Regions from separate parts of the Amycolatopsis sp. FBCC-B4732 genome, predicted to be linked through region 2. Evidence: riboswitches for the same ligand, from Rfam matches in the RefSeq annotation. Region 2 holds a riboswitch; the other holds the start of a gene.
The links. A riboswitch is a leader RNA that binds a small molecule or an ion and turns the genes downstream of it on or off. The one in region 2 is predicted to bind cobalamin.
Positions count from the first base shown of each region.

Region 1: another riboswitch for cobalamin. It lies ahead of cobN (cobaltochelatase subunit CobN); the one in region 2 lies ahead of metE (5-methyltetrahydropteroyltriglutamate--homocysteine S-methyltransferase).

Region 1 covers NZ_CP095376.1:323,827-339,707, reverse strand. Annotated here, with positions in the region: gene MUY14_RS01205 (helix-turn-helix transcriptional regulator) at 1-208, shown strand, start outside; gene MUY14_RS01200 (MauE/DoxX family redox-associated membrane protein) at 213-680, opposite strand; gene MUY14_RS01195 (hypothetical protein) at 821-1,498, shown strand; gene MUY14_RS01190 (hypothetical protein) at 1,495-2,010, shown strand; gene MUY14_RS01185 (hypothetical protein) at 1,976-2,542, shown strand; gene MUY14_RS01180 (hypothetical protein) at 2,734-3,294, shown strand; gene MUY14_RS01175 (S8 family serine peptidase) at 3,266-6,532, opposite strand; gene MUY14_RS01170 (hypothetical protein) at 6,692-7,597, opposite strand; gene MUY14_RS01165 (HAMP domain-containing protein) at 7,790-9,997, shown strand; gene pgsB (poly-gamma-glutamate synthase PgsB) at 9,999-11,177, shown strand; gene MUY14_RS01155 (poly-gamma-glutamate biosynthesis protein PgsC/CapC) at 11,177-11,659, shown strand; gene MUY14_RS01150 (NlpC/P60 family protein) at 11,667-12,674, shown strand; cobalamin riboswitch at 12,706-12,834, shown strand; gene cobN (cobaltochelatase subunit CobN) at 12,865-15,881, shown strand, end outside.
Region 2 covers NZ_CP095376.1:5,102,655-5,118,535, forward strand. Annotated here, with positions in the region: gene MUY14_RS21810 (acyl-CoA dehydrogenase family protein) at 1-826, opposite strand, end outside; gene MUY14_RS21815 (biotin carboxylase N-terminal domain-containing protein) at 823-2,772, opposite strand; gene MUY14_RS21820 (acyl-CoA carboxylase subunit beta) at 2,780-4,378, opposite strand; gene MUY14_RS21825 (acyl-CoA dehydrogenase family protein) at 4,375-5,523, opposite strand; gene MUY14_RS21830 (acyclic terpene utilization AtuA family protein) at 5,520-7,208, opposite strand; gene MUY14_RS21835 (TIGR03084 family metal-binding protein) at 7,205-7,996, opposite strand; gene MUY14_RS21840 (enoyl-CoA hydratase-related protein) at 8,138-8,977, shown strand; gene MUY14_RS21845 (acetoacetate decarboxylase family protein) at 8,974-9,579, shown strand; gene MUY14_RS21850 (ribonucleoside-diphosphate reductase subunit alpha) at 9,847-12,774, shown strand; gene MUY14_RS21855 (ribonucleotide-diphosphate reductase subunit beta) at 12,788-13,861, shown strand; cobalamin riboswitch at 13,911-14,105, shown strand; gene metE (5-methyltetrahydropteroyltriglutamate--homocysteine S-methyltransferase) at 14,203-15,881, shown strand, end outside.

The sequences.
Region 1 (15,881 bases), 4.8 Mb from region 2:
CGCGATGCTGCGCGCGGAGCGGTCGATCTCCCGCCGCCAGCTCGCGGAGGCCCTCGGCGTGCACTACCAGACGATCGGCTACCTCGAACGCGGCGAGTACAGCCCGAGCCTCTACCTGGCGCTGCGGATCGCGGAGTTCTTCGAGGTCTCGGTGGAGGTCCTGTTCTCCACGAAGCCGTTCCCCCGCCTCGGAGAACGCTCCGCCTGAGGCGTCAGCGAAACAGGTAGGCCGCCATCGCGAGGACGGCGCCCGCTGCCACGCACAGCGGGTCCGCCGTCCCGAGGGCCGCGCAGCCGGCGCTGCCCGCGGCGAGCACGGCCGCTCTCGCCACCACGGCCCACGAAACGGCCTCGGTGCCGAAGCAGCCGCACGGCACGCCCGGTCGTCGCACGCGCAGCACGCCCGCGTAACCGGCGAACGCGACGTATAAGACAGCCTGCGCGAGCACGGCCGGCGTGGCGGCCGCCGGAACCACGAGCAGGACCAGCAGGACGGCGGCGCCGAGCAGCAGCTCCACCAGCGTCGTCGGGACGGCGAGCGCCGGGGGCAGCAGGCGGTGCGCCCGCAGCACCGCGCGGTGCTCCCGGTGGCGCACCGCGTGCCCGAGCCCGGCCGCGACCAGAAGAATCGCCCCCGTCGCGGACAAAACGGTCATCGCCGCCGTCCAGAAAACATTCACGGAGCGGTATGTTATTCGCTGGCAGAATTGCCGTCCCCATTCGGCGGCAGGCACGCCGCCCGATGGCCGAACAATCGTGACCGGAGCCGAATTCGTCGGTTAGTCTCGCAAGGCGGAATATCCGCCGAATCGGAGGTCCGATGGCGATCCAGACACTGCGGTTGACGGCGCCGAGCGGCGGCCGCGTCACCGTCGGGCTTTCCGCGGGGGCCCCGGTTTCCCACGTCGTCGCCGGAATCCGGTTCGTCGGCGGCTCGTACGGCACCGGCTTCCAGATCGGGTCGCGCGGCTACCACGACTTCGCGTGCACCCGCGTCGCACCGGCCCGCACCCGCGAACGCCTGCTCGTGCACGGCCGCGAGGTCGTCGTGGCCGAGGCGGCCGACGGGCAGTCGTCCGTGGCCACCCTGCTCGGCGACTACCACGAGCTGATGACGGTGTACGCCGGTCCGGCTCCGCACCGCGACCGCGTGGCCGGCCTGTTCGGCTCCCTGCGCATCGAGGACCAGGTCGGCGGCATGGTCGTCACGCCGCGGCCGGCGACCCTGCTCGACCCCGCCGGCGAGCACCTCGTGGTCGTGGTCCGCGACCACGGCTCGCTGTCCATCCCCGCCCCGCGCGAGGCCGCCGCGCTGATCCCGCCGCACGCCGGCGCGCGCACGAAGCACGGCGAAGTGTGGAAGACGAACGCCCGGTCGTTCGTGCTGGGCTGCGCGGCCGGGGTGGCCGAGGTCCACCTCGCGGACTCCGCGGCGAAGACCGAGCGGGAGCGGCTCGACTGGCTGGACGAGCTCGACGTCGGCTGGCAGCGCCGATGACGACGTCGACCGCGGTGCTGCTGATCACCTGGGCCGCGATCGCCGTGCTCTTCTTCGGCCTCGCGGCGGTGCTGCGCGAGGTGCGGCTGCTGCGCGGGATCGTCACCCGGACGTCCGACGGCTTCGTGGCGGCGCCGCCGGACGTCGTCCTCGGGCCGCGGTTCGCCGGCCGGGTCGTGGCGGCCGTCGACTCCGGCTGCCCGCTCTGCCTGACCGTCGTCGACCGGCTGGCCGAGCTGGGCGCCGGGACGACGCTGCTGACCCACGAACCGGCGTCGGCGTGGCAGGACCTGGCCCGCGGCCTGCCGGTGGTCTCGGACGGCGAAGCGTGGCGCTCGGTCTCGCACCTCTCGCCGCCGGTGCTGATGCTGGCCGACGAGGACGGCCGCGTCCGGCGGCTGCGGCTCCCGGTCCGCGCGGGCGACGTGGACACGACCTTGGCCGGCTGGGCCGGCCCGACGGCAGGAGGGGATGTCGGTGGCACTCGAGCTGGCGCGGATTCCGGAGCTTGACCTGGCCGAGCCGGACGCCGGGCGCACGCGGGCGGGGTCGAAGCTGCCCGGGACCACCGCCCGCCGGACGTTCCTGCGGGCGGTGGCGCTCGGGGTGCTGACGATCGGCGCGACCGCGCTCGACTGGTCCGGCCTGTCGCGGCTGCGGCGGGCGAACGCCGAGACCGGCCCCGACGGCATGCAGGGCTGGGACCGCAACGACTGCCGGGACGCCTACGCCACCGGCTACCCCGAGCTGCTCGACACCAGCGGCACCTACGTCAACACCTACGCCGCCTGCTTCGGCGGCTACTGGCGCGGCAGCACGTACTGCGAAGCGGGCTGGCACAAGTACGGCACGTGGAACGAGAACGGCGTGCAGGTCGACCACCAGCCGCTGTCCAACACCTGCGGCCAGACGATCGCCAAGAACGCGTGGCGGTGGACGACGCCGGACAAGAGGGTCTACCGCTGCTCGGACGGGTTCTCGACGTTCTGGGGCGACGGCAGCACCGGGCAGACCTACCTGACCATCTGCCGGGCCGAGCTCTGACCGCGGCGCTCCCCCGGCGCCGCTGGCACCCGCTGACGATCGCCGGCGGGCTCGTGGTGGCGGCGCTGGCCGTGGCCGGCGCGGCCGTGCTCGCGCCGCCGGGCTGGCTGCTGCCGAGTGCGTGGCTCGTCCTGTGCGCGGCCGCCGGCTTCGCCACCAGCGGCTCCGTTTGAAGCCGGAACTCGGCCTCCGTGCTGAGCTCGCCGGTCTGGCGGGGCACACCGACACTGGCGTTCTGCGCGGGACTCGTCTGCGGGGGCGCCCTCACCGCCCTCGTGCTCGTGGTGGCGGGATCGCTGCTGCGCGCACCCCTGCCGGTCGCCGTCCGCTGGGGCGTGGTGGCCGTGGCGCTGGCCGCCGTGCTGCTGCGGGAGACCGGCGTGTGGTCGTTCCGGCTGCCGGAGAACCGGCGGCTGGTGCCCGACACCGTCTTCCGGCTGGGCCGGCACCTCGGCCCGCTGCAGTTCGGGTTCGAGATGGGCACCGGCGTCCGCACCTACCTGCCCAGCGGCCTGCCCTACGTCGCCGCGGTGGCCGTGGCGCTCACCGCGCCGCTGCCCGCCGCGCTGGCCGCGGGCGCCGGGTTCGGGCTCGGCCGGGCCCTGATGACCACGGCGAACACGCGCTACGACACCGAAGGCGGCTGGGACGGCGAGTGGCTGGCCCACCGCCGGGTGCTCCGGCTGCTGACCACCGCCGCCTTCGCCGTCCCGCTCGCCGTCGTCACCCTGACGTCGTCCGGTACGCCCTGAGCACGGTCTGGGTGACGCTGTTCCCCTCGGTGTCGCGGGCCGTGATGCGCAGCGAGACGAAGCTGTCCCCCGCCGGGTTGCGCACCACCGCCAGGCCGCCGTCGCCGAGCCGGATCGCGTGCGCGTCCGCCCACGTCGTGCCGTCGTCCGCGGAGGTCTCGACCCGCAGGTCCGCGAGGCGGAACGCGCCCGCCCCCGGCTGCCGCTGCGCCGTGAGCGCGAGCAGGAACGGCCGGCCCGCCGGGGCTCGGCTGTCGTCGTCGAGCGCGCCCTGCGCCCGGACCACCATGAGCGGCGGCGGAACGGCCTCGCCGGTGTCGCGGAACGTCCACGCCACGTCGACGTGGGTGCCGAGCAGCGACCACGGCACGCTGCGGGTGGCGACGGAGCGCAGGGTGAGCGGGCCGGCGCCGGCGGGCACGGTGAACGCCCCGAAGGCCGGATCGGGGCTGGTGCCCAGCTCCACCCCGCCGCGCGACAGCGTCGCCGTGCCGGACAGGCCCACCGGCGGCGCGCTGTACTGCTCCGGGTCGCTGCCCGAGACCACCGGGATCGCGTAGGTCAGCTGGTCACCCGCGCGCAGCACGCCCCAGCCGTCCCGCGGCGCGCCGAACGCGGGCCCCACCGGGCCGCTGTTCCAGTCCGCGCGCTGGGCGCCGGGCCGGTAGGTCCGGTAGGAGAACTGGTTCTCCGAGTCGGTCAGGTCCGGCGGGTACACCGCGAGGATGTGCTGCCAGCTCACCGACGGTCCCGGCGTGTAGTACTCGGTCCGCCGACTCGGCAGCGTGTGCGGCAGGATCTGGTACGCGCCGCTGTCGGCGCCCGGGAAACCGAACGACGCGTAGTCGACGCGCAGGCCGTCCGTGGTCCCGCCCTGGGTGCGGTAGCGGGCGTCGACGACGGCGAGGTCCCGGTCGCGCGCCCGGAACACCGGGTCGGCGGGCACGCGGCCGCGTTCGAGCAGCGCCAGCTGGTAGACGTACCCGGCCGGATCGGTGCCCGGCTCGCGGGCGGCCAGCGTGGCCCGCAGGTACATCGCGTACGTGTGGTCGGTGACCTGGCGGCCGGAGCCGGCGGCGAACAGCTCGTTGCCGGGCTGGACGAGCCAGGCGAGCGTGCTGGTGCGGTCGCCTGCCGGGTTCCCCGACACCAGGCCGAGCTCGCCCGACTGCAGGTGCGCGTCCGCGTGGTCGACCACCGCGCGCACCGGCTTGCCCGTGCGGGCGTCCAGCGTGAACGAGGTGTTCGCGGTGATCGCGACCCCGGGCTTGGACAGCAGGGTCACCGCCTGGCCCGAGACGTCGAACGCGTTGAGGTCGTAGCTGCCCTTGGGCACCCGGACCACGGCGACGCCGTCGGCCCCGATCGGCCGGACGCCGAACGCTTCCCCGGTCGTGGTGCTGACGAGCTTGGCGATGCCCGCGCCGGGCCCGCCGCTCCGGCCGATCAGCCGGACCGTGACGTCGTAGCTCTCGCGCTCGAGGGTGGCGCCGAACGCGGTCTGCACGGCGATCCCGGGCGCCGTCGCGCTCAGCCGGCCGCTGTGCGGGCCGGTCGCCGCCGCCGTGGGCCGGAGGGTGACGCCGACACCGGCGGTGCCGTGCGCGGGGACCACCACGGTGGCCGCGGCCGGCGTGACGAGCCCGTCGGAGCTGGTGAGCGCGAGGGTGACGGCGGTGGCCCCGTCGTTGCGGTAGGTCACGGTCTTCGTCACCGGCGTGGTGTGCGGCCAGGCGAAGAAGCCGTAGCTGAGGCTCCCGGTGGTGGCGGTGACCTGCTGGGTGACCGCGCGGGCCGCGTCCACCCGGCCCGCGCCCTGACCCGCGACGTCGCCGGTGGGCTGCGCGGTGCTGGTCAACGTGGGCTTGAGCCGGCCGGCGGTCCAGTCCGGGTGCTCCTGCCGCAGCAGCGCGGCCACGCCGGCGACGTGCGGCGCCGCCATCGACGTGCCGGACAGCCGGGCGTAGTCGGCGTCGACCGGCGCCGCGTCGCCGTCCCGCGTGCCCGGGGCCCGTGCCGAGACGATGCCTTCACCGGGCGCGGACAGGTCGGGCTTGACCGCGTAGTCGCCGAGGCGCGGCCCGCGGTTCGAGAACGGGCTGGTCACGTCGGTCGCGGACACGCTGCCGACGGCGAGCGCGGCGTCGGCCGCGGCGGGCGCGACGACCGGCAGCGGCTCGGGCAGGTCGAGCGTCCGGTCGTTGCCCGCCGGGGCGACGAAGAGGGTGCCGTACTGCGCGGTGAGGGTGTTCACCGCCTGGGACAACGGGTCCGTGCCGTCGGTCGCGTCGCCGCCGAGGCTGAGGTTGACCACCGGCACCTGCGGCGCGATCCACTCCATGCCGGCGATCACCGCCGACTCCGGGCAGCCGTAGGCGACGCACACCTTGCCGCTGATCAGCCGCGCGTCCGGCGCCACGCCCCGGTAGCGGCCACCGGAGGCGGCGCCGGTGCCGGCGATGATGCCCGCGACGTGCGTGCCGTGGCCGAGGTCGTCGCTCGCGTCCGGGCGGGTCCCGGTGAAGTCGCGGGCGGCCACGACCTTGCCCGCCAGGTCCGGGTGGTCGGCCTTGACGCCGGTGTCGAGCAGCCCGACGGTGACCCCGCTGCCGGTGTAGCCGGCCTGCCAGGCGGCCGGGGCGCCGATCTGCGGCACGCTGACGTCGAGGGCGGGGGTGGCCAGGCCGTCCAGCCACACCTTGCCGATGCCGGGCCGCAGCGTGCCCGGAGACGCGGTGAGCCAGGTCCAGAACTCCGCGCCGCGCCGCCGGTCCTGGCGCACGGCCGCCCCGCGCACGCTGGGCAGGTCCCGGACTGTCGTGGCGGCCGCCGCGGCCGGCCGGGCCCCGGCGGCGTAGGTCATGATCAGCGGCAGGCCCGGTTCGGGGTCGGCCAGGTGCTGGCGCAGCAGTTCGGAGACGTCGAACAGGCGCGGGTCGAGCCGCCCGGCGGCCAGCAGCGGCAGCGCGTCCGCGGGCACCACGGTGACGTCGCCCGGGCGGCCGCCGGTGCTCGTCTCGCGCAGGAAGCCGATCCCGGTTCGGCCCGCTCCGGGCTCGACGACGACCGCGGCCGCCGCCCCGCGGGCCCCGGGCAGCACCCGGACGCGGTCGCCGGTGATGAGCGTGACCGACTGGCCGTCCGCCGCGGGAGCCGGTGCGGCCACGGCGACCGCGGGAACGGGAAACGCCATTCCGGCCGCCAGCGCGATCGCCGCCGCTTTTTGTTTCCGACGCACGCGGAGCCTCCCCGAACAGAGATCGAAATTGCCTCCGGTCGCGCTGCAAGCCCCCATGACCCCATTCCGCCGAAACCGTGGAATGCGAGAGCGTCCGGCATCCGCACTTTACGGCGCGGGGATGTGGTGTCAATCACCCGTCGCGGTCGAAAAAAAGTATCAGGGTTTGGTGAGATCGGCTTCCGTCAGCGCACGGACGACGTCGGCCCGCCGTTCCGGCGATTCGCGGACCGTCCGGCTCATCTCCACGTGCAGGAACACCGTGTCGTCCGCCGCGGCCATCTTCCCCTGGACGTTCGTCGTGCCTTCCAGGCCCTTGCAGCGCTCTTCCCACGCGCGGCAGACGGCGAACCCGTCGGCCGTCAGCCGGTCGGCCGCGCGCCGGGCCGCGTCCCCGGCGACCGTGGCGCCCGAGGAGAGCACGACGTCGGTCGAGGGCAGGTTCTGGTCGTGGAAGCCGTGCAGCTGGACCTGCGGCAGCCCGCGCCCCGCGAGCCCGGTGGCGACGACGTGGAACACCGAATCCTCTTCGTGGGCGACGTCGGCCTTGCCGTCGTCGGCCTTGCGGTGCGCGCCGGCCACCAGCAGCACCGCGCCCGGCACGCGCCGGAACAGGTCGACGCCGAACAGTTCGGTGCGCAGGTCGAACGCCGGGTGCGGCACCTCCACCACGAGCGACGGCGGCGCGGACCGGTCGATGACGTACATCCCCCACGCCCGGTCGCCGCCGGCTTCGTTCACCGCGATCGTGTACGGCCGCCCGGTCGCCGGGTCGACGCTGTCGCGCACGGAGAAGCCGAGCTTCTCGAAGTCCGCCGTGCCGCGGCGATCCACCACGGCGGCGAACCCCGCGGCCGCCGTACGACGTTCGTCGGATTTCGGTGAGCGGTACTCCTGGCCCGCGGACAGCCCGGCTGTGAACTTCGTTACGAGGGAATCCAAACCGGCCTCCGGCACGGGCGGTGGTGGGTCGTCGTCACCGAGGACCAGCACCAATGTCAAAGCCAACGCCAGGGCGACGACCACGCCGACCACGCTGAGCAACGTCCGAGGGCGGCTGATCACCACCAGGAGTGTACTTACGCTCTCCAGTCGTCACTCCGTGCCGCCGTTTGTCCCACCATGGGGTCAGTTGTACGGTCACCGCTGACAACTTCGATACCTTCATGTGACCCGAAAGAGTGGATCTTCCACTAACGGCCCCTGCGGCTCGTTACTTTCCGGGATCGCTCGACCGAAAGGGCCCTGGGGACCCAGGTGAACCGGCCAACACCGCACGGCGATCGCGCCGCCCGGTTGCGCGCGCAGATCCCGGAAGCGGGCTTCCCGCGCGGGGTGGGCGTGGCGTCCGCGACGACGTTCGCGCTGCTGCTGCTCATCGCCGCCTTCACCGCGCTGTACCTGTCCACCGCGGGCCCGCTTTCCCTGGTCCGCGCCGACGACCGGGCGGGCCGGGTCTCCGACGAGGTCACCGCGAGCCGGCAGCGCACCACCGCCGGGATCGCGCAGAGCGTCGCGACGTCGGCGACGGCGGCCGCGGGTGACCTGCAGGTCGCGGCCGGCTCCGGGGTGTTCGACACCACCGACGACGACGCGCTCCTCGCCCGCCTGGGGGAAACCTACGACGACTGGCGCGGGATCGCCGTCTACGACCCGGCTTCGCAGAAGGTGCCGGCCACGCGCGGCGAGCCGGTGCCGGTGGAGACGCTGCGGGGAGTCGCGATCGCGAGCCTCACCGTCCGCCCGGTCGCCCGCCCCGGCGACACCCCGCTCGTGCTGACCGCGCTCCCGCTCACCGGGACCCGCGCCGGCAAGCTCCTCGTCGTCTCGACGGCGTTGCGCGGGATCGGCGGCGAGCTGGCCGAGGGCACCCAGGTCCGCCTGGTCACTTCGGACGGCGCGGTGCTGCACACGCACGGCACCGACGTCGCCGCGACCGACCGGCCCGCGCAGGAACTGCTCGCCCGCGCCTCGACCGCGGCCGCCGCGGGCCAGGCCGGCGTCCTCACCGGCGACGCCGAAGCGGCGGGCAAGCGCGCCCCCGTCGTCGCCTACGCCCCGGTCTCGCCGTCCGGCACCGGCGGCAGCCTCGGCCTGTCCGTCGTCTCGTTCGGCCGCTCGCCGGTCGACGCGGTGCCGGTCCGCTGGCCGGGCCTGATCCCCGCCGCCGCGCTGCTCGTCCTCGCCGTGCTCGGGTTCGTCCTGCTGCGGCGCGCGGTCGTCGCGCCGATCCGCCGCCTGCGCACCGACGCGCTCGCCGTCGCGGCCGGCGGGCTCGGCAAGCCGGTCCGGCCCTCGCGGATCCGCGAAGTGAACGTCCTCACGACCGCGGTCGAGCGCTACCGCTGCCGGCTCCGCCGCCGCAAGCCCGCGAAGCCGGTCCGGCCGTTCCTCTCCGCCCAGCTCGTCATCGTGCTCGTCGCACTGGCGCTGCTCGGCTGGTCCGGTGCGGTCGCCGCGACGCTCGGGCGGCAGCACGCCGAGGTCTCGCCGACCACGCTCAGCGAACACGGCGTCCGCGTCACGCGCTCGGCCGACACGCTGCGCCGCAGCCTCGCCGAGGGCCTCACCGACCTGCAGTCCGTCGCGCGGCTCGGCAAGGGGAAGCAGCCGGACCGGCTGCGCGGCATGCTCGACCAGCTGGCCGGCACCGAAAGCCGGTTCCGCAGCGTCTACGTCGCCGACGAGCAGGGCTCGGTGGTGCTGCAAGCCGGGCGCGAGTCCCTGCGCGACCCCGGCAAGCTGCCGGACGGCGAAGGGCTGCGCCAGCACAACACCAGCGGCCGCGTCCCGGTCGTCTACGCCTTCACGCCGCTGCCGGACTCGAAGAACGTCCTGGTCGGCGAGTACGACGTGCCGCGGATGGCCGCGCTGCTCGGGCCGGCCGGCGGCCGCGTCCGCGTCGTCGACGAGGGCAAGCGGACCATCGCCGACACCGAGGGCTACCTCGCCTTCGACGCGCTCACCGATCCGGCGCTGATCAAGAGCGTCGACGCGGCGCAAGCCGGCAAGGACGCCCGCCAGACGACGTCGTCGGCGCTCGTCGCGGCGCAGCGCCTGGCCGACAAGGGCAACGCGGCTTCGCTGAAGTGGGTCGTGGTCGCCGAGCAGCCGATCGGCTCGCTCGGGCTCGCGGACAACACCGTGCGCTCGGGGGCGCGGGTCGCCGCCCTGCTCACCGCCGTCGTCGCGCTGATGCTGTTCGCCTGGCACTTCCTGGTCGTCGTGCGGCCGCTGCGACGGGTCGGCGAGGAGGCCCGGCGGATCGCCCGCGGCGACACCGGCGCCGTCGTCTACCCGCAGCGGCAGGACGAGATCGGCACCATCGCCTCCTGCGTCGAGATCTGCCGCCAGGCCCTGACCGAAGGCCGGGACCGGCTCGGCGAGGTCCGGCGCCCGGTGGGGGCGGCGACCGACGAAACCGTGCTGCTCCAGCGCATCGAGCTGGACGGGGCCGGGGTCTGACGTGACGTTCCTCTACGTCGTGCTGCTCCTGGCATCGGCGGCGATGCTCACCGCCGGGATCGCCGAACAGCGCCAGCACTACCGGCACCTGCACAGCATCCCGACGCGCGTGCTCGTCAACGGCATCCGCGGCAAATCCTCCATCACCCGGCTCTGCGCGGGCGCGCTGCGCGGCGGCGGGCTCGTCACGACGGCGAAGACCACCGGCACCGCGGCCCGGTTCATCCACCCCGACGGCAGCGAAGAGCCGGTCTACCGCAAGTTCGGCATCGCCAACGTCGTCGAGCAGATCGGCATCGTCCGCCGCGCCGCCGCCTACCGGCCCGACGCGCTCGTCATCGAATGCATGGCCGTGATGCCGGACCTGCAGGAGATCAACCAGAGCAAGCTGATCCGCTCCACGATCGGCGTGCTGTGCAACGTCCGCGAAGACCACCTCGCCGAGATGGGCCCGACCCTCGACGACGTCGCCCGCTCGCTGTCCCGCTCGATGCCGGTCGGCGGAATCTGCCTCACCGCGGAGAAGGACCGGCTGCACATCCTCCAGGAAGAGGCGGCCAAACGGGACTGCGAGCTCATCGCCGTCGACCCGGAATCCGTGTCCGACCAGGAGATGCGCGGCTTCGGCTGGATCACCTTCAAGGAGAACGTCGCCATCGCGCTGGCCGTGGCGGACCTGCTCGGCGTCAACCGGCAGCTGGCGCTCGACGGCATGTGGGCCGCACCGCCGGACCCGGGCGTGCTCCAGGTCCACCAGTACCGCGCCGGACGGCGGCACCTGCGCTTCGCCAACGTCTTCGCCGCCAACGACCCCGAATCGACGTTGATGAACATCGACCAGCTCCGCGCGCAAGGCGCGATCTCCGACCCGCTGCACGTGATCATCAACTGCCGGCCGGACCGCGTCGAGCGCAACGGCCAGATGGGCGCGCTGATCCCCCGCATCGCCCCGGAACGCGTCGTGCTGATCGGCGAACCGACCCGCAGCGCCCGCGCCGCGATCCCCAGCGAGTGGCACGACCGGGTCGTCGACCTGGGTGGTTCGCGCTCGCCGCGGGAACTGCTGCGCGGGATCGTCGGCGGCGTCGAGCGGCAGGCGTCGCTGATCGCCATCGGCAACATCCACGGCCAGGGGGAACTGCTCATCGAGGAACTCGCGAAACTGGAACCGGTCTCCTGATGCTCACCACGTCCCTCGCCCCCGAGGTCGCCACCGTCGGGCTCGCCATCGGCCTGCTGCTGTCGCTGGTCTGCTACCTGACGACGAACCTGTCCCCCGGCGGGATGATCACGCCCGGCTGGATCGCGCTGACGATGGTCGAGGACTACCGGCGCGCGGCGATCATCGTGCTGATGACGGCGCTGACCTTCGGCGGTACGAAGGCGTTGCAGCGCATGGTCATCCTGTACGGCAAGCGGCTCTTCGCCGCGGTCGTGCTGCTCGGCGTGCTGCTGCAGACGACGTTGCTGCTCTTCCTCCAGGCCGACTTCCCGCTGCTGTTCGTGCACCAGACGCTCGGGTTCGTGGTGCCGGGCCTGGTCGCCTACCAGCTGGTCCGGCAGAAGCCGGTGGCGACGATGCTCGCCACTGGCGGCGTCAGCCTGGCCAGTTACGCGGTGCTGATCAGCGGCGTGCTGATCGGCCTGGTCCCGACGGTGTGAGGTGACGATGCGCAAGGCGGTCCGGATCGGTGTCCTCGCCGCGGTCATCGGCCTGTCCGGCGCGGCCGCGCTGTACGTCGCCACGCAGGACCGGCAGGACATCACGGCCATCTCGGCGTCGCCCGCGCCCTCGGGGGCGGCCGTCACCGGCGGCTACACCTACGACCGGCTGGCCGACCCGGCCCGGACGATCGTGCGCGACGGGGCGGGCGCCCAGCTGGCGTCGTTCACCGACGGCTCCCGCACGGTCATGCTGACCGGCCGGTCCCGGACGTTCACCGAGCCGAAGTTCACCACGGCCGGCATCACGTCGACGGCCTGGATCCGGCTCGCGCCGCAGCCGTGGCAGGCGGGCGCGGAGAAGGAGCCGTGGTTCACCGGCTGGTTCCCGAAGGCGGCCGCCGACACCGGCCCGGACGTGCTCGCGATGGCGCTGCAGTACACCGACGGCGCGGCCGACCAGGTCGTGAAGAAGCTGCGCGTGGCCGGGGACGCCAGCTTCGGCCCGGACAGCGCCGAGGGGCGGCTCGAGAAGTCCGATTTCTACGACTACCTGGGCATCGGCTGGGACTTCCCGGACGGCGTCCACGAGGCCGCGGAGCCGCGGCGCGCCCGGTCCCTCGACTGCTCGGGGTTCGTGCGGATGGTCTACGGCTACCGGGCGGGCTACCCGCTGCTCGGCACGAACACGAAGGGCCCCGGCCTGCCGCGGCGGGCGTGGGCGCTGGCCGAGCTGGGGCCGGGCACCTCGCTGATACCCGACGAGAAGAAGCAGGTGACGGACTTCAGCCGGCTCCAGCCGGGTGACCTGCTGTTCTTCAACCTCGAGCCGCAGCTCGGGCCACAGGTCTCGCACACGGGCATCTACCTGGGCATCGACGGCGACGGGCACCACCGCGTGCTGTCCAGCCGCAAGGTGGCGAACGGCCCGACCTTCGGCGACGCGGGCGGCGTCTCGCTGATCGACGGGTCCGGGACGTACGCGAAGGCGTTCCGCACGGCCAAGCGGCTCTGAGCCGCGCACGTCACCTTGACGCCGGGTCGGCCGCACCGGAGAGTGAGCTGGAACCCACGCGTCGGCAGGTGGAGGAACCCGGTTCAAATCCGGGGCGGTCCCGCCACTGTGACCGGGAGAGATCCCGGGAGCCAGGAACTCCCGCCGGCGCGTCCGTCTACCCGGGGCGCGGACCCCGAGGAGGAACCTCGTGATCCTGCTGCTGTCCACTTCGGACACCGACCTGCTCAGCGCCCGTTCGGCCGACGGCGAGTACCGGCTCGGCAACCCCGCCCGGCTCGACGTCGCCGAGCTGCCGGCGCTGCTCGACGGCGTGAAGATCGTCGTCGCGCGGATCCTCGGCACCCCGCGCAGCTGGCAGGAGGGCCTGGACACGCTGCGGGCGTCGGGCGCGCACGTCGTCGTGCTGGGCGGGGAGCAGACGCCGGACGCCGAGCTGATGAAGCTCTCGACCGTCCCGGCGGGCATCGCCGCCGAGGCCCACGCGTACCTCGCGCAGGGCGGCCCGGCGAACCTCACCCAGCTGCACCGGTTCCTCTCCGACACGCTCCTGCTCACCGGCGACGGCTTCGAGCCGCCCGCCCGGCAGCCGGGCTGGGGCGTTCTCGAGCGGCCTTCGCGCGCCGAGGGCCCGGTGATCGGGATCCTGTACTACCGCGCGCACCACCTGTCCGGGAACACGCAGTTCGTCCACACGCTCGCCGACGAGATCGAGGCCGCCGGCGGGCGCGCGTTGCCGGTCTACTGCGCTTCGCTGCGGACGCGCGAGCCGGAGATGATGGCCGAGCTGGGGAAGGTGGACGCCCTGCTGGTCACGGTGCTGGCGGCGGGCGGCACGAAGCCGTCCGAGGTCGGGGCCGGCGGGGACGACGAGGCCTGGGACGTCGCCGAGATGGCCGCGCTCGACGTCCCGATCCTGCAGGCGCTGTGCCTGACCAGCGACCGCGAGACGTGGGCGGCGAGCGACGACGGGCTCTCCCCGCTCGACGCCGGCAACCAGATGGCCGTGCCGGAGTTCGACGGGCGGCTGATCACGGTGCCGTTCTCGTTCAAGGAACTCGACGAAGACGGCCTGCCCCGGTACGTCCCGGACGCCGAACGCGCGTCCCGCGTCGCCCGCATCGCGCTGGCGCACGCCCGGCTGCGGCACACGCCCCCAGCGGAGCGGCGCATCGCGCTGATGCTGTCCGCGTACCCGACGAAGCACTCCCGCGTCGGCAACGCGGTCGGGCTGGACACCCCGGCGTCGACGATCGAGCTGCTGCGGCGAATGCGCGAACAGGGCTACGACCTGGGGCCGGACGCCTTCCCCGGCGTCGACCCGACCGGGACCGACCAGCCGGACGGCGACGCGCTGATCCACGCGCTGATCGCGGCCGGCGGGCAGGACCCGGAGTGGCTGACCGAGGAACAGCTGTCCGGCAACCCGATCCGCGTACCCGCCGCGCGCTACCAGGAGTGGTTCGACGCGCTGCCCGCGGAGCTGCGTTCGGGGGTGGAAGAACACTGGGGCCCGGCGCCGGGTGAGCTGTACGTCGACAACGGCGACATCGTGCTGGCGTCGCTGCAGAGCGGCAACGTCATCATCATGATCCAGCCGCCGCGCGGATTCGGCGAGAATCCCGTCGCGATCTACCACAACCCGGACCTCCCGCCGAGCCACCACTACCTGGCCGCGTACCGCTGGCTGGAGGAGGAGTTCGGCGCGCACGCCGTCGTCCACCTCGGCAAGCACGGGTCGCTGGAGTGGCTGCCGGGCAAGACGGCGGGGCTTTCGGCGTCGTGCGCGCCGGACGCCGTGCTCGGGAACCTGCCGCTGGTGTACCCGTTCCTGATCAACGACCCGGGCGAAGGCGCGCAGGCGAAGCGGCGGGCGCACGCGACGATCGTCGACCACCTGATCCCGCCGATGGCGCGCGCGGAGTCCTACGGCGACATGGCGCGGCTGGAGCAGCTGCTCGACGAGCACGCGAACATCGCGGCGATGGACCCGGCGAAGCTGCCCGCGATCCGCGCCCAGATCTGGACGCTCATCCAGGCCGCGAAGCTCGACCACGACCTCGGCGTCGAGGCACGCCCGCACGACGCGGAGTTCGACGACTTCCTGCTGCACATCGACGGCTGGCTGTGCGAGGTCAAGGACGCGCAGATCCGCGACGGGCTGCACATCCTGGGCGCGGCACCGGTCGGGGAAGCGCGGGTCAACCTGGTGCTGTCGATGCTGCGCGCGTCCCAGATGTGGGGCGGCAAGCAGGGCGCGGTGCCGGGCCTGCGCTCGGCGCTGGGCTTGAAGGAAGACGCGCCGATGTCCGAAGTGGACGCGGTCGAGAAGACGGCGCGGGAACTCGTGCAGACGATGGAAATGCGCGGCTGGGACGCCACCGCCGTCGCGTCGGTGGCCCCGGACGCCCAGGTCGCGCGGGTGCTTTCGTTCGCGGCGGAGGAGATCGTCCCGCGGCTGGCGGGCACGACCGCGGAACTCGACTCGGTGCTGCACGCCCTGGACGGCGGTTACATCCCGGCCGGGCCCAGCGGGTCGCCGCTGCGCGGGCTGGTCAACGTGCTGCCGACCGGGCGGAACTTCTACACGGTCGACCCGAAGGCGATCCCGAGCCGGCTCGCCTGGGAAACCGGGCAGGCGCTGGCGGACTCGCTGCTGAAGCGCTACCGCGAGGACACCGGCGACTGGCCGCGTTCGGTCGGGCTTTCGGTGTGGGGCACGTCGGCCATGCGGACGTCCGGCGACGACGCCGCGGAAGTCCTGGCGCTGCTGGGTGTCCAGCCGGTGTGGGACGAGGCTTCGCGGCGGGTGACCGGGATCGAGGCGATCCCGCTGGCCGAGCTGGGCCGGCCCCGGATCGACGTCACCATCCGGATCAGCGGCTTCTTCCGCGACGCCTTCCCGCACGTGATCACGATGCTGGACGACGCGGTCCGGCTGGTGTCCGCTTTGGACGAACCGGCGGACCGGAACTTCGTGCGTGACCACGTTTCCGCGGACCTGGCCGCCCACGGCGATTCCCGGCGGGCCACCACGCGGATCTTCGGTTCGAAGCCGGGCGCGTACGGCGCGGGCCTGCTGCCGCTGATGGACTCCGGGAACTGGCGCGACGACAAGGACCTCGCCGAGGTGTACGCGGTGTGGGGCGGCTTCGCCTACGGCCGCGACCTCGACGGCCGCCCGGCGCGCGAGGACATGGAGAACTC
Region 2 (15,881 bases):
GGGTGCCCCAGACCTGCCGCTGGTTCGCGTAGCCGACAGCCTTGCTCAACGCGTAGCGCGCGATGCCGAGGGAGAACGACGCACCCATGATGCGTTCGGGGTTGAGGCCCGCGAACAGCTGCGCGATGGCCGCGTCCTCTTCGCCGACCAGCGCCTCGGCCGGGAGCTTGACGTCGTCGAGGAACAGCGAGAACTGGTTCTCCGGCGCGATGATGTCCATCGGGATCTTCGTGTACTCGAAGCCGTCGGTGCCGGTCGGCAGGATGAACAGCGCCGGCTTGAGCTTGCCGGTCTTCGAGTCCTCCATGCGCCCGACGACGAGCACCGCGTCGGCCTCGTCGACGCCGGAGATGTAGACCTTGCGTCCACTGAGGACCCAGCCGTCGCCGTCGCGCTTGGCGGTGGTGGTGATCTTGTGCGAGTTCGACCCGGCGTCGGGCTCGGTGATCGCGAAGACCATCCGCTTGCTGCCGTCGGCGATCCCGGGCAGCCACTGCTTCTTCTGCTCGTCGGTGCCGAACCGGGAGATCACGGTGCCGCAGATGGCCGGCGAGACGACCATGAGCAGCAGCGGCGAGCCCGCCGCGGCGAGTTCTTCGAGCACCGCGGCGAGGTCGGCGATGCCCGCGCCCCCGCCGCCGTACTCCTCGGGGATGTTGACGCCGAGGTAGCCCAGCCGGCCGGCCTCGTCCCACAGCTCGTGGGTTTTCTCGTCCGCCCGCGCCTTGCGCGCGTAGTACTCGTGCCCGTACTTGGTGCCCAGTTCGGCGACGGCCTTGCGAAGCGCGATCCGCTCCTCCGGCTCGATGAAGTTCATGGCGTTCATGCTTCTTCTCCTACCACCGCGAGGATCGTGCCCACTTCGACCTGCTGTCCGACCGTCACCGGAAGTTCCGTCACCACGCCGTCGGCGGGGGCGGCGATCCGGTGTTCCATCTTCATCGCCTCGAGCCAGAGCAGCGGATCGCCGGCCTTGACCGGGTCCCCGGCCTGCACGGCCAGCCGGACGACGGTGCCCGGCATCGGCGCCACCAGCGACCCGGCGGCCAGCGCGGCGTCCGGGTCGGCGAACCGCGGCGCCGCCGTCAGCGCGACCGAGCCGAGCGCGGAGTCCACGTAGGACACGCCGTCGTGGCGGGCGACGTCGAAGGTGCGCCGCACTCCGGCGACGTCCAGGACGACCCGGCCGGGTTCGGCGGTGACCAGCTCGGCCTCGAAACCGTCGGCCTTCAGACCGTCCCGCGTCAGCGAGTAGACGATCTCGTATTCGTGGTCGGCCACCGTGAAGACCTTGCGCTGCCCGGCCGAGCGGACGTTGCGCCAGCCGCTGGGCAGCCGGCCCTGCGTGGTCGCCGACGCCCGGTTACCCGCCGCGTCCGCGAGGGCCGCGGCCAGCGCCGAGAGCCGTTCGGTGTCCACAGTGGCCAGCGGAGCGGCCAGGGTGTCGAGGCCGTGGCTGTCGAAGAACGCCGTATCGGTCTCGCCCGCCAGGAAGGCTTCGTGCCGGAGGATGGTCACCAGGAGGTCGCGGTTGGTGACGACGCCGTGGATCTTCGCCGCAGCCAAGGCCTTGGCGAGCCGGCGGGCGGCCTCGGCGCGGGTCGGGGCCCAGGTGATCACCTTGGCCAGCATCGGGTCGTAGTGGACGCCCACCACGGACCCGCTCTCGAACCCGGAGTCCAGCCTGAGCCCGGGACCGTGCCCGAAGCGCCGGTCCACGTCGGGCACGTCCAGGGTGTGCAGGGTGCCGCTCTGCGGCTGCCAGTTCGCGGCCGGGTCTTCGGCGTAGAGCCGGACCTCGATGGAGTGCCCGACGGTCGGCGGCGGGTCGGCGGGCAGCCGTTCCCCTTCCGCGACGCGCAGCTGCAACGCGACCAGATCCAGCCCCGTGACGTTCTCGGTGACCGGGTGCTCGACCTGCAGCCGGGTGTTCATCTCGAGGAAGTAGAACCGCCCGTCCGGCCCGGCGAGGAACTCGACCGTGCCCGCGCCGACGTAGTCGATCGCCTGGGCGGCCTTGCGCGCGGCGTCGAAGAGCTCCGCGCGCATCGCGTCGTCGACGAACGGCGAAGGTGCCTCTTCGACGACCTTCTGGTGGCGGCGCTGGATCGAGCACTCCCGCTCGCCCACCGCCCACACCGTGCCGAACCGGTCGGCCATGACCTGGACCTCGATGTGCCGCCCGGTCTCCAGGTACCGCTCGCAGAAGACGGTCGGGTCGCCGAACGCGGACCCCGCCTCGGCGCTCGCGCCTTCCACCGCTTCGGCCAGCTCACCGAGTTCGCGGACCACGCGCATCCCGCGCCCGCCACCCCCGGCGGACGCCTTGACCAGCAACGGCAAGTCGGCTTCGGTCACCGACGCCGGGTCCAGTTCGGACAGCACGGGCACGCCGGCGGCGGCCATCAGCCGCTTGGACTCCACTTTGGAGCCCATGGTCTCGATGGCTTCGGGCGGCGGCCCGACCCAGGTGAGACCCGCGTCGAGCACAGCCCGCGCGAAGGCCGCGTTCTCGGACAGGAAGCCGTAGCCCGGGTGGACGGCGTCGGCGCCGGTGTCGGCCGCGGCCTTCACCAGCAGCTCGGCCCGCAGGTACGTCTCGCTCGGCGCGTTGCCGGGCAGCCGGACGGCCGCGTCGGCTTCGAGGGCGTGCGGGGCGGCGGCATCGGCGTCGGAGAACACGGCGACCGTGCCGATCCCGGCGTCGCGGCAGCTACGGAAGACGCGGCGGGCGATCTCGCCGCGGTTGGCGACCAGCAGGTTCTGGATCATCGCTCACTCACATCCGGAAGACGCCGAAGCCCTCGGCGCCCTTCACTGGTCCATTGTGGATCGCGGACAGGCTCAGCCCCAGCACGGTGCGGGTGTCGCGCGGGTCGATGATGCCGTCGTCGTAGAGCATGCCGGAGAGGAACATCGGCATCGACTCGGCCTCGATCTGGCCTTCCACCATGGCGCGCATGGCCTTGTCGTGCTCCTCGTTGTACTCCTGGCCGCGGCTTTCGGCGGCCGCGCGGGCCACGATGGACAGCACGCCGGCCAGCTGGGCCGGGCCCATCACCGCGGACTTCGCGCTCGGCCACGCGAACAGGAAGCGGGGATCGTAGGCCCGGCCGCACATCCCGTAGTGCCCGGCGCCGTAGGACGCTCCCATGAGGACGGACAGGTGCGGCACCTTCGAGTTCGACACGGCGTTGATCATCATCGCGCCGTGCTTGATGATGCCGCTCTGCTCGTACTCCTTGCCGACCATGTACCCGGTCGTGTTGTGCAGGAACACCAGCGGCGTGTGGATCTGGTTGGCCAGCTGGATGAACTGCGCGGCCTTCTGCGACTCCTCGCCGAACAGCACGCCCTGGGCGTTGGCGAGGACGCCGACCGGGTAGCCGTGGATGCTCGCCCAGCCCGTGACCAGCGAAGAGCCGTACAGCGGCTTGAACTCGTCGAAGTCGGAGCCGTCGACGACCCGGGCGATGACCTCGCGCGGGTCGAAGGGCACCTTGAGGTCGGTCGGCACGATGCCGAGCAGGTCCTCGGTGTCGTACAGCGGCTCGGCGTAGTCCGGCTTCGGCGTCGGCCCCTGCTTGGTCCAGTTGAGCCGCTTGACGATGTTCCGCCCGAGCCGGATCGCGTCCTGCTCGTCGACGGCGAGGTAGTCGGCCAGGCCGGACGTCCGCGCGTGCATCTCGGCGCCGCCGAGCGACTCGTCGTCGGACTCTTCACCGGTCGCCATCTTGACCAGCGGCGGCCCGCCGAGGAACACCTTCGCGCGTTCCTTGACCATCACGACGTAGTCCGACATGCCCGGCAGGTACGCCCCGCCGGCGGTGGAGTTGCCGAAGACGAGCGCGACCGTCGGGCAGCCCGCGGCCGAAGCCCTGGTGATGTCGCGGAAGATCCGGCCGCCCGGGATGAAGATTTCCTTCTGCGTGGGCAGGTCCGCGCCGCCGGACTCGACGAGGTTGATCGACGGCAGCCGGTTCTGCGCGGCGATGTCCGCCGCCCGGAAGGACTTCTTCGTCGTCCAGGGGTTGCTCGCGCCGCCCTTGACCGTCGGGTCGCTGGCCGAGATCAGGCACTCGACGCCTTCGACGACCCCGATGCCGGTGACCAGGCTCGCGCCGACGCGGTAGTCGGTGCCCCACGCGGCCAGCGGCGAGAGCTCCAGGAACGGCGAGTCCTGGTCGAGCAGCAGCTCGATCCGCTCACGGGCCAGGAGCTTGCCGCGCTTGCGGTGGCGCTCGATGTACTTCTCGCCGCCACCGGCCACGGCCTTGGCCTGTTCGGTGTCGATCTCGGCGAGCTTCTCCAGCATCGCCTCGCGGTTGGCGCCGAACTCGGCGGCCCGCGTGTCCACTGTGGACCTCAAGGTAGTCACGAGGTGTATCCCAATCGCTTCGCGGCCAGGCCGGTGAGGATCTCGTTGGTACCGCCGCCGATGCCGAGGATCCGGACGTCGCGGTAGTGCCGTTCCACCTCGGCCTCGCGCATGTAGCCGAGCCCGCCGTGCAGCTGGACGGCTTCGTTGACCACCCACTCGGCGGCCTCGACGGCGGTGTTCTTGGCGAAACAAGCCTCGGCGATGACCTCTTCGCCCGAGACGTGCCGGATCGCGGCCTGCCGGGTGTAGGTCCGGGCGACGTCGACCTTGCGCGCCATCTCGGTGAGCTTGTGCTGCACGACCTGCCGGGAGATGAGCGGGCGGCCGAACGTCTCGCGCAGCCGGCACCAGTCCAGCGTCAGGTCGAGGGCCCGCTGGGCGTGCGCATATGCCTGCACGGCCAGCGAAAGCCGCTCGGTGACGAACTGGGTGGCCACCTGCGCGAAGCCGCTGTTCTCGGTGCCCACCAGGTTCTCCACCGGCACCCGGACGTCCGCGTAGGACAGTTCGGCGGTGTCGGAGCAGAGCCAGCCCATCTTTTCGAGCTTGCGGGACACGGTGAACCCGGGCGTCCCGCGCTCGACGACGATCAGCGACAGCCCGTGCGCGCCGTCGCCGCCGGTGCGCACGACCGTCGTGACGAAGTCCGCGCGGCAGCCGGAGGTGATGTAGGTCTTGGCGCCGTTGACGACGTATTCGTCGCCCTCGCGCACGGCGGTGGTCCGGATCCCGGCGACGTCCGACCCGCCGTCCGGCTCGGTGACGGCCAGCGAGCCGATCTTGTCGCCGGCCAGGGTCGGGCGGACCCAGCGTTCGAGCTGCACGGGATCGGCGGCCTCGGCGATGTGCGGGACGGCGATGCCGCAGGTGAACAGCGACGCGAAGAGCCCGCCGGAGCCGCCCGCGTAGTGCATCTCCTCGGCGACGACCAGCGCGTCGAGGTAGTTGCCGTCGCCGCCGCCGATCTCCTCGGGGAAGGCGACACCGAGCAGGCCCAGCGCACCGGCCTTGCGGTGCAGGTCGCGGGGCAGTTCGCCGGCGCGCTCCCAGTCGTCGAGGTGCGGCAGGACCTCCTGCTCGACGAACTTGCGGACGGTCTTGCGCAGCTCGGACCGCTCGGAGGTCCGGAACGGGTCGGTCACAGGAGCACCTCGGGAACGTCGATCTCGCGGGAGCGCAGCCATTCGCCGAACGCCTTGGCCTGCGGGTCGAACCGCGCCTGCGACGCGACCCCCTGCCCGAGGATGCCCTCGACGACGAAGTTCATCGCCCACAGGTTCGGCAGGAGGTAGCGGGTCACGGGCAGGTCGGCGGTCTCGGGCAGCAGCAGCTTGAACTCCGTGACGGTCAACCGGTGCACGAGCCAGCGCCACGCCGCTTCGGAGCGCACCCAGACCCCGAGGTTGGCGTTGCCGCCCTTGTCCCCGCTGCGGGCCCCGGCGATCGTGCCCAGCGGGACGCGCCGCACCGGTCCGTGGGCCAAGGGCTCGGGCAGCGCGGGCTCGTCCACTTCGGACAGTTCCTGAGTGGACAGCGCGGGCGCGATGTCGACCCGCATCCCGTCCGGCAGCACGGCGACGTGGGGCACCTGGTCCGCGGGCACGTAAGCCGCGGTGTAGACCCCGAAGGGCGAAGCGTCCGAAGGCGGTGCGGTGACGTGGAAGCCCGGGTAGCTGGCCAGCGCCAGCTCGACCGCGGCGCCGGTGAACGCGCGGCCGGCCACCTTCGGGTCGGCGTCCTTCACGGCCACGTGCAGCAGCGCGCTCGCGGTCTGCTCGGTGTCGGCGTCGGCGTGGTCGGTGCGCGCGAGGGTCCAGCGGACGTCGGCGGGCGGCCGGTCCTTCAAGGACGCTTCGAGCTGTTCTCGCACCAGCGCGGCTTTCGCCTCGATGTCGAGTCCGGTGAGGACGAACGTCGTCTCGTTGCGGAACCCGCCGAGCGTGTTCAGCGCGACCTTGAGCGTCGGCGGCGGAGCTTCCCCGCGGACGCCGGAGATGCGCACGCGGTCGGGGCCGTCTTCGGTCAGCGAGAGCTTGTCGAAGCGGGTCGTGACGTCCGGGCCGGCGTACCGCGCGCCGGTGATTTCGTACAGCAGCTGCGCTTTGACCGTCCCGGTGTTCACCACGCCCCCGGTGCCGGGGTGCTTGGTGATGACACTGGTGCCGTCGGCCTCGATCTCGGCGATCGGGAAGCCCGGCACGCCCAGGATGTGCTCGGTGAAGAAGGCGTAGTTGCCGCCGGTGGCCTGGGCGCCGCATTCGATGACGTGCCCGGCCGCGACCGCGCCGGCCAGCGCGTCGAAGTCGTCGCGGGCCCAGCCGTAGTGCGCGGCGGCCGGGCCGACGATGACGGAGGCGTCGGTGACGCGCCCCGTGACGACGACGTCGGCGCCCGCGTTCAGGCACTCGACGATGCCCCACGCGCCGAGGTAGGCGTTGGCGGTCAGCGGTTTCCCGAGGTCCAGCTCGTCCGCGCGGGCCACCAGGTCGTCACCTTCGACGTGGGCGATCCGGACGTCGAGCCCGAGCTTCGCGGCCAGCTCACGCAGGGCGTCCGCGAGCCCGGCGGGGTTGAGCCCGCCGGCGTTGGCGACGATCTTGACGCCCTTTTCCCGCGCCAGGCCGAGGTTTTCCTCCATCTGGCGCAGGAACGTCTTGGCGTAGCCGCGATGGGCGTCCTTCATCCGGTCGCGGCCGAGGATGAGCATGGTCAGCTCGGCCAGGTAGTCGCCGGTGAGGACGTCGAGGGGCCCGCCGGTGAGCATTTCGCGGACCGCGGAGAACCGGTCGCCGTAGAACCCCGACGCGTTGCCGATGCGGTAGGTCATGCGAACTGCCCCGGCTTCCGCCCTTCGCCAGGGGGCCCGGCGAAGGCCTGCGCGATGGTCAGCCACTCTTCGACGCCGGCGCCGTGGGCCACTAGATCGGTGTCGGCCGGGTGGCGCCGCTGCGTGACGACCAGGCAGAAGTCCAGCGCGCTGCCGGTCAGCTTCTGCTCGGCGTCCTCCGGGCCGAACGTCCAGGTCGTGCCGTCGGGCGCGCCCAGTTCGACGCGGAACTCCTCGGCCGGCGGCGCGAGCGAGTGGACCTTGTAGGCGAAGTCGCGGGTGCGGGTGCCGAAGCGGGCGATGTGCCACAGCCGCGCGGTCGGCTCGCGGACCAGCCCGAGCGCGTCGAAGACGTCCTGCCCGTGCGCCCAGGTCTCCATCAGCCGCGCGGTCGCCATCGAGGCGGCGCTCATCGGCGGCCCGTACCAGGGCACCTTCTGCCCTGCCGGCACCGCGGCGAGCGCCTCGGCCAGCGCCGAGCGCCCGGCCCGCCAGTCTTCGAGGACCTCCCGGGGCGGCCGTTCGGCCCCCGCGGCGGCGCCGTCGTCGACGTAGGTCTCCCCCGCCTTGAGCAGCTCCTCGACCTCGGCCGGCCAGTTCTCCGGGTGCGCGGCCGCGATGAGGGCCTTGCGATCGGTCCAGGCCAGGTGCGCGATCTGGTGCGCGACGGTCCACCCCGCCGCCGGGGTCGCCCGCGCCCAGTCCGCCGCCGGCAGGTCCGCCACCACGTCGTCGATCGTCCGTGTCTCCGCGTCGAGATCCCCGAGGATCACGCCGAGATCCGCCATCAGCCGCCTCCTTGCGTCCTGGCGCCCAGCGTCGCACCGGCCAGCAGAAAAATCAAGCACGCCTGATTGTTTCGCCCGGCACGCTGCGGACACACTATTGACATCTTGCCAGTAGCGTCGGCCTGCAATACTTTTGTCGCCATGGCCGACTACGCCGAGATCACCTACGCCGTCGCGGACCGGATCGCGACCGTGACGCTGAACCGCCCCGAAGCGCGCAACGGCTACACGATCCGGATGGCCGACGAGCTCGGTGCGGCGATGGATCGCGCCGACCGCGACGAGGACGTCCGCGTGGTCGTGCTCACCGGCGCCGGCAAGGACTTCTGCGTGGGCGCCGACCTCTCCCAGGGCGGCTTCGACTTCGACCCGTCGACCGGCCCCGACGCGGCGTGGCAGGAGCCCGCCGGCCGGTGCTCGAAGCGGATCTTCACGATGAACAAGCCGGTGATCGCCGCCCTGCACGGCGCCGCGGTCGGCGGCGGCGTCACGATCACGCTGTCGTGCGACTACCGGCTCGCCGCCGAGGACTCGCGCTTCGGCTTCGTGTTCACGCGCCGCGGGATCTACCCCGAAGGCGCGTCCGCGTGGTTCCTCCCCCGGCTCGTCGGCATGGGCACCGCACTCGACTGGATGGTCAGCGGCCGGGTGTTCACCGCCGCCGAAGCCCTCGAAAAAGGCCTGGTGCACAAGGTCTTCCCGGCCGGCACCGTGCTCGACGAGGCGTACGCGCTGGCCCGCGAGATCGTCTCGACGACGGCGCCGGTGTCGGTCGCGGTGACCCGTCAGCTGCTCTACCGGATGGCGGGCGCCGAGTCGCCGTTCCCCGTGCACGCACTCGACTCGAAGCTGATCGGCGGGCTCGGCGCGAGCCCCGACGCCGTCGAAGGCGTCATGTCGTTCCTGCAGAAGCGCCCGCCGGAGTTCGGCATGCGCGTCGAGAAGGACCTGCCCCCGTACCTCCCCTGGTTGGACGCATGAGCCTCTACCCGCCACAGCCCTGGCACCTGACCGCCGACGCGCGCGTCTCGATCTGGCGCGTGCCGCCCGCCGCACTCCCGGCCTTGCCCGCGGGTGCCGAACCGCTGCTGGTCGCCGGGCGGGCGTCGGTGTTCACGGCGTGGATCGACTACACCCCGCCCGGGCAGCTGGCGTACCACGAACTGCTGGCCGCGGTGTCGGTCAAGGCACGCCGGGTCTCCTGCTCGATCACCGGGATCTGGGTCGACAGCGAAGCCTCGATGGCCGGCGGCCGCGAGCTGTGGGCCATCCCGAAGGGCCTGGCCACCCTGGACTTCACGAGCGGCCCCACCTTCACCGCCACCGCGGCGACGGCCGAGCACTGGATCGCGACGGCGGCCTTCAAGCGCCGCCCCGCGTTGCCGGTCAGGCTGCCGACGTCGTTCGAGGTCGTCCAGGAGCGCGACGGCCTGCTGCGGACCCCGGTGGGCGCGAAGGTCCGCCCGCGCCCGGCGTCGGCGGACTGGAGCTTCAACCCGGACGGCCCGCTCGGCTACCTCGACGGCCGCCGCCCGGTGGCGAGCCTCGAACTTCCTTCTTCGACGTTGCGCTTCGGCGCCTGAACGGCTGCGAAACCTACCCGCGAGACCCCGCGATCGCGCGGTGAAGTGCTTCTCTGGGTGATCACGCAATCCCGTCAGAGTGAACTCGCGACACGCCATCTGGGGGCCCGTGCGGGCAAGCACCCCTACATGTAGTCTCTGAGAACCGGCAGGCCCCAGCGACGGGGAGACCGCTGCGCAAGACCTGCCAAGCAGCCTGGAGAAAGACCTGCGCACGGCCTCGTGAGGCCGTGTGGCGATCCAACGCGCCCAAATTTGGAGACACGCATGTCAGTCGAAACCGGTCAGCGGCCTGCCGCCGCCGACACGCCCACCGCGATCCGGGTCATCCGGCGGGACGGCAGCGTGTCGCCGTTCGACGCCGGGAAGATCTCGGTCGCGCTGACGAAGGCGTTCCTCGCGGTCGAGGGTGGCGACGCCGCCGCGTCCTCCCGCGTGCACCACGTCGTCGCGGAGCTGACCCAGCAGGTGGAGGCCACCCTGCTGCGCCACGCCGGCCCCGAGACCGCCCTGCACATCGAGCAGATCCAGGACATCGTCGAGCTCGCCCTCATGCGCGGCGAGCACCACAAGGTCGCCCGCGCCTACGTCCTCTACCGCGACGAGCGCAGCAAGGCCCGCGAGGCCGCCAAGCCCGCCACCACCGAAGCCACGCTGAACGTCAAGGGCGCCGACGGCGTCCTGCGCCCGCTCGACTGGGCGCGCGTGTCCCACGTCGTGGGCGAAGCCGTCGCCGGCCTCGAAGACGTCTCCGCCGAGCCGGTGCTGGCCGAGGCCAAGCGCAACCTCTACGACGGCATCAGCGCCGACGAGCTGGCCCTGGCCCAGGTCCTGGCCGCCCGCGTGCTGGTCGAGCAGGAGCCGAACTATTCCTTCGTCTCCGCCCGCCTGCTGCTGGACAAGCTGCGCGGCGAGGCGCTGAGCTACCTGGCGAAGAAGCCGCGCCAGGCCAGCCAGGACGAGATGACCACCGAGTACGCGCCGTACTTCCGCGCCTACCTGCGCCGCGCGGTCGAGCTGGAGCTGGTCGACGCCGAGCTGCTGCGCTTCGACCTGGACAAGATCACCGCCGCGATCCGGCCCGAGCGCGACCTCGACTTCGGCTTCCTCGGCCTGCAGACGCTGTACGACCGGTACTTCCAGCACCACGAGGGCACCCGCTTCGAGCTGCCGCAGGCGTTCTTCATGCGCGTCGCGATGGGCCTGGCCATCCGCGAGGCCGACAAGGAAGCCCGCGCGATCGAGTTTTACGAGCTGCTCTCGAGCTTCCACTTCATGGCGTCCACGCCGACGCTGTTCAACTCGGGCACCACGCGCCCGCAGCTGTCGTCCTGCTTCCTGACCACGGTGGACGACGACCTGGACTCGATCTTCCAGGCGTACAAGAACAACGCGCTGCTGGCGAAGTACTCGGGCGGCCTCGGCAACGACTGGACCCCGGTCCGCGGCCTCGGCGCGCACATCAAGGGCACCAACGGCCAGTCCCAGGGTGTCGTGCCGTTCCTCAAGATCGCCAACGACACCGCCGTCGCGGTCAACCAGGGCGGCAAGCGCAAGGGCGCGGCGTGCGCGTACCTCGAGACGTGGCACGTGGACATCGAGGAGTTCCTCGACCTGCGCAAGAACACCGGTGACGACCGCCGCCGCACCCACGACATGAACACCGCGAACTGGGTGCCCGACGAGTTCCTCCGCCGCGTCGAGGCCAACGCCGAGTGGACGCTGTTCTCGCCGAACGAGACGCCGGACCTGCACGACCTCTACGGCAACGAGTTCGCCGCCCGCTACCGCGAGTACGAGGCGAAGGCCGAGCGCGGCGAGATCAAGGTCTTCCGCAAGATCCGCGCGGTGGAGCTGTGGCGCCGCATGCTGACCATGCTGTTCGAGACCGGCCACCCGTGGATCACGTTCAAGGACCCGTGCAACCTGCGCTCGCCGCAGCAGCACGTCGGCGTCGTGCACTCGTCCAACCTGTGCACCGAGATCACGCTGAACACCAACAGCGAAGAGGTCGCGGTCTGCAACCTCGGCTCGGTGAACCTGCTCAAGCACGTCACCCCGTCCGGTCTGGACACCGAGCGCCTCGAGAAGACCGTGCGCACGGCCGTCCGCATGCTGGACAACGTGATCGACATCAACTTCTACACGATCCCGGAGGCGCGCCGCTCCAACCTGCGTCACCGCCCGGTCGGCCTGGGCATCATGGGCTTCCAGGACGCGCTGTTCGAGATCGGCGTCCCGTTCGCCTCGGACGAGGCCGTGAAGTTCGCCGACGTCTCGATGGAGCACCTGTCCTACTACGCGATCTCGGCGTCGACCGACCTCGCCGAGGAGCGCGGCCAGTACCAGTCGTTCGAGGGATCGCTGTGGAGCAAGGGCATCCTGCCCATCGACTCGCTGCAGCTGCTCATCGACGCGCGCCAGGGTGACGCCCTCGACGTCGACACCTCGTCCACTTTGGACTGGGCGCCGCTGCGCGAGCGCGTCAAGACCGTCGGCATGCGCAACTCCAACGTGATGGCGATCGCGCCGACCGCGACGATCTCCAACATCTCCGGGGTCGGGCAGTCGATCGAGCCGCTGTTCCAGAACCTGTTCGTCAAGTCGAACATGTCCGGCGACTTCACCGTGGTCAACCCGCACCTGGTCCGCTCGCTCAAGCAGCGCGGGCTGTGGGACGAGGTCATGGTGTCGGACCTGAAGTACTTCGACGGCAGCCTCGGCCAGATCGACCGCGTGCCGGACGACCTGAAGGCGTTGTACGCCACGGCGTTCGAGATCGAGTCGAAGTGGATCGTCGACGCCGGTTCGGTGCGCCAGAAGTGGATCGACCAGGCGCAGTCGCTGAACCTCTACATCGCGGCGCCGAGCGGCCGCAAGCTCGACCAGCTGTACCGCTACGCGTGGCACAAGGGCCTCAAGACCACGTACTACCTGCGCGCGCAGTCGGCGACGCACGTGGAGAAGAGCACCCTGCGCGGCACCGACGGCAAGCTGAACGCCGTCTCGGCCACCCCGGCCCCCGCAGCTCCTGCGGCGGCTACGGCTCCCGCGGCCTCGGTTCCGGCGATTCCGGTGACCCCGCCGGCCGCGAAGCCGGAGTCCAAGGAACTGCCGAAGACCGACGTCGACTTCGTCGCCACCGAAGGCGCCGCCTGCCGCATCGACGACCCCGACTGCGAATCCTGCCAGTAAGGAACCCTGGAACATGACCAACGTGGAGACGACGGGCGCCACCGGCCTCGGGGAGATCGAGGTCGGCGCCGCCCGGATCAACGTCGACGACAAGCGCATGATCAACGCGCGCGCCGACGTCAACCAGCTGCTGCCGATGAAGTACACGTGGGCCTGGGAGAAGTACCTGGCCGGCTGCAACAACCACTGGATGCCGACCGAGGTCGCCATGCAGGCCGACATCGCGCTGTGGAAGTCGAAGGACGGCCTCACCGAGGACGAGCGGCAGATGCTCAAGCGCAACCTGGGCTTCTTCGCGACCGCGGAGTCCCTGGTGGCCAACAACATCGTGCTCGCGGTGTACCGCCAGATCACCAACCCCGAGTGCCGCCAGTACCTGCTGCGCCAGGCGTTCGAGGAGGCCGTGCACACGCACACCTTCCAGTACATCTGCGAAAGCCTCGGCCTGGTCGAGGGCGAGCTGTTCAACATGTACCGCGAGGTTCCGTCCATTTCGGACAAGGACGCGTGGGCGCTGAAGTACACGCAGCACCTCGAGGACCCGGACTTCGAGACCGGCACACCGGAAGCCGACACGGCGTTCCTGCGTGACCTCGTGGCGTTCTACGTGATCTTCGAGGGCATGTGGTTCTACACCGGTTTCGCGCAGATCCTGTCGCTGGGCCGCCGCAACAAGATGGTCGGCATCGCCGAGCAGTACCAGTACATCCTGCGCGACGAGTCGATCCACCTGAACTTCGGCATCGACTGCATCAACCAGATCAAGATCGAGAACCCGCACCTGTGGACCCCCGAGTTCCAGGAAGAGATCCGCGGCATGCTGAAGGAGGCGTGCGAGCTCGAGGTCAAGTACGCCCGCGACACGATGCCGCGCGGCATGCTCGGCCTGTCGGCGCAGCTGTGCGAGCAGTACATGCACTTCATCACCGACCGCCGCGCGCAGCAGATCGGGCTCGCCCCGATCTTCGGTGAGACCGAGAACCCGTTCCCGTGGATGTCCGAGGCGATGGACCTGAAGAAGGAGAAGAACTTCTTCGAGACCCGCGTCATCGAGTACCAGTCGGGCGGCGCTCTCGACTGGGACTGAGTTTTCCCGCTAGGCTCGGCCACGCCACTGGTTCGCCCGTGGCGTGGCCGGGCTTTTTTGTGCGCCGGGTCACGTCCCGGTCGAGGCAACAGGGAACCCGGTGCGAATCCGGGACTGCCCCGCAGCGGTGAGTGGGAACGAAAGCCGTCATGAAGCACTGAGCGCGAGCTTGGGAAGCGACGGCCGGTAGGACTGCGCAGTGCGCCCACGAGTCCGAAGACCTGCCCGTGGTGCGGACGCCGACGGCGTGCGCGAGTCCGGGCCACGCGGGATGGGCACGACCGAAACGCTCGCCTTCGCGCGCGTCCGGGCTCTTCGGACTAGCTCGCGAGGAGAGAGCTGTGACCATCGGCACCACTGTGCTCGGCTACCCCCGGATCGGCCCGGACCGGGAGCTCAAACGCGCCCTCGAGCGCTACTGGGCGGGCAAGATCGACGCGGCCGCGTTGCTCGCCACCGGCCGGGACCTGCGCGAACGCACCTGGCGCGAACTGCGCGACGCCGGGCTGGACTCGATCCCGTCCAACACGTTCTCGCACTACGACCACGTGCTCGACACCGCCGAACTGTTCGGCGCGCTGCCCGCCCGGCCGGGGCTTTCGCCGCTCGACACCTACTTCGCCGCGGCGCGGGGTGTGCAGGACGCGCCGGCGCTGGAAATGACGAAGTGGTTCGACACGAACTACCACTACCTCGTCCCCGAACTGGGCCCGGACACCGAGTTCACGCTCGCCGGCACCAAACCCCTCGACGAGTACCGGGAGGCCCGCGCCCTCGGGATCGAGACGCGGCCGGTGCTCGTCGGCCCGGTCACGTTCCTGCTGCTGAGCAAGGGAACCGGCGGGTTCGCCCCGCTGGAACTGCTCGACGCGCTGCTCCCCCGCTACGCCGACCTGCTCGCGAAGCTGCACGACGAGGGCGCGGAGTGGGTCCAGCTCGACGAACCCGCGTTCGCCGCCGACCGCACCGAGGCCGAGCTGAACGCGCTGATCCGCGCGTACCACTGGCTCGGGAAGGCGACGGCCCGGCCGAAGCTGCTGGTGGCCGGCTACTTCGGCGGGCTGGGCCGCGGGCTCGGCGTGCTGGCCCGCGCGCCCATCGACGCGCTGGCCGTCGACCTCGTCAGCGATGAGTCCTTTGTGGATGCTGTCGCGGCCGAGCCCGCCTTGCGGGACAAGGAGGTCGTGGCCGGGGTCGTCGACGGGCGCAACGTCTGGCGGACCGACCCGCACCGGGCGCTGAGCAAGGCCGCGACGCTGCTCGGCGTCGCGAAGTCCGTGAGCGTCTCGACGTCGTGCTCGCTGCTGCACGTGCCCTACGACGTCTCGCGCGAAGACCTGCACCCGCGGCTGAAGAGCTGGCTCGCGTTCGCGCGGCAGAAAGTCGACGAGGTCGTGCTGCTCGGGCGGGCGCTGCGGGGCGGCTCGCCGGACCTGGCCGCGGCGCGGGCGGCGGTCGCGGACCGGGCTTCGGCGGCCGAGCTGGCCGATCCGGGCGTCCGCGCCCGGCTGGCCGCGCTCGAGGAGGACGTCCGGGCGCCCTACGAGCAGCGCGCCGCCGCCCAGCAGGCCGCGCTCGGGCTGCCGCCGCTGCCGACCACGACGATCGGCTCGTTCCCGCAGACCGCCGAGGTGCGCCGGGCGCGGGCGGCGCACCGGGCCGGGACGCTCGACGACGCCGGTTACGACGCCGCGATGCGCCGCGAAGTCGAGCGGGTCGTCCGGCTGCAGGAGGAGCTCGGGCTGGACGTGCTGGTGCACGGCGAGCCGGAGCGCAACGACATGGTGCAGTACTTCGCCGAGCAGCTGGGCGGATTCGCCGCGACGGCGCACGGCTGGGTGCAGTCGTACGGCTCGCGCTGCGTCCGCCCGCCGATCCTCTACGGCGACGTCTCGCGCCCGGCGCCGATGACCGTGGCGTGGGCCCGGTACGCGCAGGGCCTGACGCGCAAGCCGGTCAAGGGGATGCTGACCGGCCCGGTGACGATCCTGGCGTGGTCGTTCGTCCGCGACGACCAGCC